2 regions of the Microbispora sp. GKU 823 genome follow, and region 2 is predicted to be linked to the other one. Evidence: predicted binding sites of a transcription regulator. Region 2 holds the regulator's gene; the other holds the start of a gene.
The links. The regulator LexA, encoded in region 2, represses DNA repair genes until DNA is damaged. The targets are predictions, from matches to a motif close to TCGAACANNTGTTCGA.
Positions count from the first base shown of each region.

Region 1: a site for LexA is predicted at 1,925-1,940, ahead of ruvC (crossover junction endodeoxyribonuclease RuvC). Genes of this name have one in related genera too.

Region 1 is NZ_MWJN01000046.1:27,871-31,654, reverse strand. Features, by position in the region: partial or broken gene ruvB (Holliday junction branch migration DNA helicase RuvB) at 1-542, opposite strand, end outside; gene ruvA (Holliday junction branch migration protein RuvA) at 638-1,258, opposite strand; gene ruvC (crossover junction endodeoxyribonuclease RuvC) at 1,255-1,857, opposite strand; gene B1L11_RS51715 (sterol carrier protein domain-containing protein) at 1,979-2,659, opposite strand; gene eis (enhanced intracellular survival protein Eis) at 2,650-3,165, opposite strand; gene B1L11_RS23640 (YebC/PmpR family DNA-binding transcriptional regulator) at 3,236-3,784, opposite strand, start outside.
Region 2 is NZ_MWJN01000116.1:18,035-21,818, forward strand. Features, by position in the region: gene B1L11_RS37895 (vitamin B12-dependent ribonucleotide reductase) at 1-311, opposite strand, end outside; gene nrdR (transcriptional regulator NrdR) at 445-915, opposite strand; gene lexA (transcriptional repressor LexA) at 1,347-2,063, shown strand; gene B1L11_RS52985 (cellulase family glycosylhydrolase) at 2,151-3,784, opposite strand, start outside.

The DNA of each region.
Region 1 (3,784 bases), on a different contig from region 2:
GTGGGCGGTGAAGCCGAACCTGTCGCGCAGCGGCGCGGGCAGCAGCCCCGCCCGGGTGGTGGCCCCGACCAGCGTGAACGGGGCGATGTCGAGGGGGATCGAGGTGGCGCCCGGGCCCTTGCCGACGACGATGTCCACCCGGAAGTCCTCCATGGCGAGGTAGAGCATCTCCTCCGCCGGGCGGGCCATGCGGTCGGATCTCGTCGATGAACAGGACCTCGCCCTCGGTCAGGCGTGGACACGGATCGCGGCGAGGTCGCCGGCGCGCTCCAGCGCCGGCCCGAGGTCATCCGCAGCGGCGCGCCGAGCTCAGAGGCGATGATCATGGCGAGCGTCGTCTTGCCGAGCCCGGGGCCGCCGCTCATCAGGACGTGGTCGGGCGGGCGGTTGCGGCGCAGGGCGCTCTCCAGCACCAGCGACAACTGCTCGCGCACCCGGCCCTGGCCGATGAACTCGTCCAGGCGCCGGGGACGCAGCGCGGCCTCGATCGCCCGCTCGTCGCCCTCGGGTTCCGGGGACACGAGATCCCGCTCGAAGCTCACTCGACACCATCCGCTCGGCCTGCCGGGACCCGTCCGCTTCCCGGTGAAAATTTCATCGAACCATCAGCCCGCCACACACCACACGGCTCACGAGGTCACCGCACGCTCAGCGCCCGCAGGGCGGACTTGAGCAGCGCGGCCACCTGGGGGCTGCGGCCGGCCGCGATCTCCGCCTCGGCCTCCGCGGTGACCGCCGCGACCGCCTCGTCGGCGTCCCTGGACGAGTAGCCGAGCCCGACCAGTCCCGAGTGGACCTGGTCGCGCCAGACGGGTGCCGCCGCCGCACCGTTCAGCGCGGCGTCGACGGCCGCCGCCGGGGTGCCGAGCTTGTCCTTGAGTTCGAGCACGATGCGCTGCGCGCCCTTCTGGCCGATGCCGGGCACCATCGTCAGGGCCTTGATGTCGGCGCTCGCCACCGCGACCCGCAGCGCGTTGGGCGCGTGGACCGCGAGCATGGCCAGGGCCAGGCGCGGCCCGACCCCGCTGGCCGTCTGGAGCAGTTCGAAGACCGTGCGCTCGTCGTCGGAGGCGAAGCCGTACAGCGTGAGCGAGTCCTCGCGGACGACGAGCGAGGTGGACAGCCGGGCGGGTTCGCCGACGCGCAGCCCGGCCAGGGTGCCGGGAGTGCAGTGGACGAGCATTCCGACGCCGCCCACCTCGACCACGGCGCTGTCGGCCCCGATCGCCGCCACCTGCCCCGCAACGGATGCGATCACCGCGTGTTCCCTCCCCGGTCCGGACGCCCGGCCGCGACTTCGCCGGGCCTCCCAGTCCTACCAGAGCCCGCGGGGACCGTACCCCCGGAACGGGCCCGGGCCAGGGCGTCGCCCAGGCGGTGCTGCACGCCGCCGCGCCAGACGTGGCAGATGGCCAGGGCGAGCGCGTCGGCCGCGTCCGCGGGCTTGGGCATGGCGTCGAGCCGCAGCAGCCGGGTGACCATCGTGCCGACCTGCTTCTTGTCGGCGTTGCCGTTGCCCGTGATGGCGGCCTTGACCTCGCTCGGCGTGTGCAGCGCGACCGGCAGCCCCCGCCGGGCGGCGCAGACGATCGCGACGGCCGACGCCTGGGCCGTCCCCATGACCGTACGGACGTTGTGCTGGGCGAAGACCCGCTCGACGGCGACCGCGTCGGGCCTGATCTCGTCGAGCCAGCGCTCGATCTCCGCCTCGATGACGACCAGCCGGGACCCGATGTCGTCGTCGGCCGGGGTGCGGACCACCCCGACCGACAGCAGGCTCAGCGGCGCGCCCGGACGGCCCTCCACGGCGCCGAGACCACACCGCGTCAGCCCCGGGTCCACGCCCATCACCCGCAGTTGGGGCAACCGCACCGGCACGCCTCCCTGATCCCGGCGGCGCGGCCACCGCGCGGCCGCCACTGCGCCGAACATCTGTTCGGTCGGTCACTCTATCGCGATCAGCGGCCGAGCGGGTGCGTCAGAAGTAGTCGATCATGTACGCGCTGCAGCCGAACGCGGCGTCCAGCGCGTCGTCGGCGTCGGGAGAGCCGCCGGTCAGCAGGCCGGCGCGGCGGAGCGTGGCCGTGGGCACCCCGGCGAACAGCGCGGACATCCCGCCGATCGTGAGCCGCGTCGCGTCCCCGTGTGCCCCCTCGCCACTCGCCACATCCCGCCGCGTCACGGAGCCGGAGCCGCCGTCCACCCGCAGCAGCCATGCGCCCGCGTTGCCCGGGCGCCGGGAGTCGGTCACCTCGACGGGGGTCTCGACGCGGACCCCGGCGGGGAAGCCCCGCCCCTCGACCGCGGCGGGCAGGTCGATCAGCCGGAACATCCACCGGGTCTGGGTGACCTCGTCCTTCGACCGCTCCCGCAGCATCCAGAGCACCGGGTCGGCCGGGTCGACGCAGGCGGTCACCGACTTCGCGACGGACGAGGCGCTGCCGACCATCGACCACAGGGCCCTGGCCGTCGCCTCCGACCCCGCCAGCAGGTTGTCGACCTCGATGTTCCCGTCGCTCCACCGGTAGACGACGAACCCGTCCTCGGCCAGATAGCAGAAGTCGTCGTCGTCCTCCAGCCACAGCCGCCAGGTCCGCTCGTCGAAGCACAGCGGCCCGCTCGCGCGCGTGGCGGCGTGCACCCTGCCGATCAGCGCCACGAGCTCGCCGCGTCGGCGGGACCCATCCGGCGCAGCTTGACCGCGCCGGCCGCGCCGCCGGGGCCGCCCAGCGTGCGCAGCGCCTCGGAGGGCAGGGTGACCCGCTGGAGCACGCCGGCGTGCTCGTACCCCGCGCTCCGGTACAGCGGCGTGGTGGCCGGGTAGAGCGCGGAGACCGCGTGGCCGAGCTCCGCGCAGCGCTCGATCGCCGCGTCCATGAGCGCCCGGCCCACTCCCCTGCCGCGGTCCTCCGGCGCCACCGTCACGCTCGCCACGCCGCCCATGGACTGCGGGCGGCCGTGCCACCACTGGACGTACGGGTTGACCCTGGCCGTGCCGAGGAGACGGGAGCCGTCGAAGGCGCCCAGGTAACGGCCTTCCGGCAGCATCGGGGAGACGAGCTTGCGCCAGGTCTCGGCACCGCCGCCGGACAAGGGGCCGAAGGCGCGCCTGCGGTTGTCGAGGACGGCGTCCAGGTCGTCGCTCGTGAGATGACGGATTTCCACAACCGGCCAAGCTATGCGGGCACCGGCGGCCTCTGCCACCGGTTTTCCGCCCCTCTGCCCGGCTCCGGCGTCAGGCCTCGACCTTCTCCATGACCTCGTCGCTCACGTCGAAGTTCGCCCAGACGTTCTGCACGTCGTCGCTGTCCTCGAGCGCGTCGATGAGCTTGAAGACCTTGCGGGCGCCCTCCTCGTCGAGGGGGACGTTGAGCGTGGGGACGAAGCTCATCTCGGCCGACTCGTAGTCGATGCCCGCGTCCTGCAGCGCCTTGCGCACGGGGATCAGGTCGGAGGCCTCGCAGACCACCTCGAAGTTCTCGCCGAGGTCGTTGACCTCCTCGGCCCCCGCGTCGAGGACGGCCATGAGCACGTCGTCCTCGGTCAGCGACCCCTTGGGGACGATCACGACGCCCTTGCGGTTGAACATGTACGACACCGAGCCGGGGTCGGCGAGCGAGCCGCCGTTGCGGGTCAGCGCCACGCGCACCTCGGACGCCGCGCGGTTGCGGTTGTCGGTGAGGCACTCGATGAGGACCGCGACGCCGCCGGGGGCGTAGCCCTCGTACATGATCGTCTGCCAGTCGGCGCCGCCGGCCTCGAGGCCGCCGCCGCGCTTGCGGGC
Region 2 (3,784 bases):
ACCCGGTCGACGAGCTGCTTGAGGCTCGACTCGCGCTGCGGGGTGCCCACCGCCCCGCGGAAGTACTTGGTGGTGACGATGTTGGCCGCGTTGACCGACCAGAAGTCCGGGAACTCCACGCCGTGCTGCTCGAAGTTGACCGAGCCGTCCCGCCAGTTCGTCATCACGACGTCGCGCCGCTCCCAGCGGACCTCGTCGTACGGGTGGACACCCGGGGTGGTGAAGACGCGCTTCATCTTCAGGCCCTTGCGCGGGCGCTTGCCGGCCCGGCCCCCCGTGCCCGATACGGTGCCGCTCACGGTCTCCGTCATGACTTCCCCCTCCCAGGGCCCGGTGGAGCCCCTCTTTCGGACCACGCTCGTTACAACCTCATCGTCGCGCCGCGGCCACCGCACCCGGCGCCGTGCCGCCGCCTCCGCCCCGTCCCGGTCTCCCGGGAGGCGCTCACTCCTCGATCGGCTCCCGGTCGCCTCTGGCCGCCCTGAGCTGCTCGATCTCCGCCTCGAAGTCGGCCAGCGTCTCGAATCCCCGGTAGACCGACGCGAAGCGCAGGTAGGCCACCTCGTCGAGGTCGCGGAGCGGGCCCAGGATGGCCAGGCCCACCTCGTGGGAGGCGATCTCGGCCGCGCCGGTGCCCCGGATGCTCTCCTCGACGCGCTGCCCGAGCTGGGCGAGGGAGTCCTCGCTGACCGGACGCCCCTGGCAGGCCCGCCGCACGCCGGCGATGACCTTCTCCCGGGAGAACGGCTCGGTGACTCCGCTGCGCTTGCTCACCATCAGCAGCACGGTCTCCTGCGTGGTGAACCTGCGCCCGCACTCGGGGCAGGTGCGCCGGCGGCGGATCGCCGCCCCGTCCTCGGCAGCACGGCTGTCCACGACCCGGGTGTCCGGATGGCGACAGAACGGACAGTGCACTTCATCGCCTCCCTGAACGCACATCCGGAACACAAGGTGTGGTGAACTTACACCGCTGTGACTACTAGATGTTGTGGTCCAACCGTAGGAGTGCCCGACCTTGAACGCAAGTCGAACCGGCCACGGGAGGGGAAGTGCCTGCTCGGCGCGCGTGTCGCGCCTCCAGTCACGGGCGCATCACCTGCCCCACGGGTCGCGGAATACGCCCTTTACGAGCCTTTTCCGGCCGATTTCCGTACGGCTTCTGACCTGGGCGTACAGCACACAGAGAAGATCGGGGAAATCGAACACGGGATCGATCGAACTCCCGTACGATGAGGTGGACGGCGAGATCGGCGATTTCGCTGGATATCGAACAATTGTTTGACGGTGATCTTGAATCGCGGTACGGTCGCTCTGTGCGACATGAGGAACACGGATTGAGAGGTGGCATCGTGAGTGACCGAAGTGAGCAAGCGGATGGCGTCAGCGACCTCGCGGTTCGCAGGCGCGACTCGCTTGGCCTCACCCCCAGGCAGCGGAAGATCCTCGAGGTGATCCGCGACTCGGTCCAGCAGCGCGGCTATCCGCCGTCCATGCGGGAGATCGGGGAAGCGGTCCAGCTGACCAGCACCTCCAGCGTGTCGCACCAGCTCACGGCGCTCCAGCGTAAGGGCTACCTTCGGCGTGACCCGCATCGGCCCCGGGCCCTGGAGGTCCGGCTGCCGGGCGAGCCGGTGCTGTGGGTGGACCCCGACGCCACCTCCGAGGAGGAGTCCGGGTTCAACCGGCCCACCGCGGCCTACGTGCCGCTGGTCGGCCGCATCGCCGCCGGTGGTCCCATCCTCGCCGAGCAGAGCATCGAGGACGTGTTCGCGCTGCCCAAGCAGCTCGTGGGCGAGGGCACGCTGTTCCTGCTCCAGGTCTCCGGCGACTCGATGATCGAGGCCGCCATCGCCGACGGCGACTGGGTCGTGGTGCGGCAGCAGCCGGTCGCCGACAACGGCGACATCGTGGCCGCCATGATCGACGGCGAAGCCACCGTGAAGACGTTCAAGCGCAAGGACGGGCACGTGTGGCTGGTGCCGCACAACCCCAACTACGAGCCGATCCCCGGTGACGAGGCCACCGTGCTCGGCAAGGTGACGGCCGTCCTGCGCAAGCTGTAACCGTCCGCCGGTTCCGGACGCCGCACAGGGACAAGCCCGGCGCTCTCGTGAGCGCCGGGCTTGTGCTCTGCCGTGTTCGGTTCGCCGTCAGGAGGCGGTGCAGCTCACCGGCGACGGAACGCCGTTGGTGCCCGACCAGCTGCCGTTGAAGCCGAACGTGGTCGAGGCCCCGGCGCCCAGCGCGCCGTTGTAGGCCAGGTTCGTCACCGTGACGTTGGACCCGCTCGCGCTGAGCGTGCCGCTCCAGAGCTGGCTGATGCTCTGGCCGTTCGGGAAGGCCCACTTCACGGTCCAGCCCGAGATGGCGGACGACCCCGCCTTGACCGTGACCTCGCCCTGGAATCCGCCGGGATACTGGTTGACGACCTTGTACGTGGCGGTGCACGTCTTCCCACCGGGCGACGAAGGAGACGCGGACGGCGACGCGGAGGGAGACGCCGACGGCGAGACCGACGGCGAGACCGACGGAGACGCCGACGGGGACACGCTCGGCGAGGCCGAGGGCGACACCGGCGGCGTCGGGTTGCCGCCCGTGGGCGGGATCAGATAGGGCGAGATGATGCTCTGCTTGGCCTGGTCGACCGTCGCCCAGTCGTCCTTCAGGATGCCGCCCGTGTCACCCGAGTTGGGGTTCCACGACCAGTAGGTGAACGACATGCCGTTCACCCCGCTGCCCATGTACTTCATGAGCTCCTGGAGCCAGATCTTGTCGATGTTGCTGGCCAGCGTGGTGCCGAACTCGCCCACCATGATCGGCGCGATGTTCTGCTTGTACAGGTAGCCCCAGTACTTGTCCCAGATGGCCGGCATGTTGGCCGGGTACGACGGGTCGTCGAACCACGCCTGGTGGTAGACCGACGTGGCGTACTCGTGGGGCGAGTAGACGAGCCGGTTGGCCACGTTCAGCCGCACCGGGTACTGCCCGGCCTTGGTGAGGTTGCCGCCCCACCAGCCGCAGTCCTCGTCGTTGCTGGTGTCGTTGTCCCAGACGTTGGACAGGCCGCCGCTCGGGCAGCTCACGCCCTCCACGAAGATCAGCCAGTTGGGCTGCACGGACAGGATGGCGTTGCCCGCGCGCTCGGCCGCCAGGCGCCAGTCGCGCGACTCGTCGCCGCAGCCCCAGCAGGAGCCGGTCGCGTTCGGGTTGGTGCCGTCGGCGTGCGGCTCGTTGTGCAGGTCGGCCCCGATGACGGTGGTGTTGCCCGCGTAGTGCTGGGCCAGCGACTTCCAGTCGCTGATCCAGGTGGACTCGGGGACGCCCGAGGTGTACCACAACGCCGTCTGGCCCGCGCTGGTCGGCCGGTGCCGGTCGAGGATGATCCGCATGCCCTTCTGGCCCGCGTAGTCCACGACCTTGTCGAGGATCTGCAGCGGGGACAGGCCGATCAGGTCGGGGTTGGAGTAGGTGTTGACGCTCGTCGCCTGCGCGCCCGGCTTCAGCGCGTCGTCGGAGAACGGCACCCGGATCGTGTTGTAGCCCAGGTTCGCCATGAGGTCGAGCTGGCTCTTCCACGGGTTGTTCGCCCACAACCCGTGGAAGGTCTTGTTGTCGGTCTCCATGCCGAACCAGTTGATGCCGGTCAGCCGGACCGTGGCGCCGGTGCTGTCGACGATCTTGTTCCCGCTGGTGTGCAGGTAGCCGGTGCCCGTACCGGCGGCGTTCGCCGGCGAACCGGTGACGACGAGAACGGTCGCCGCCATCGCGGCGACGGTCGCCAGCC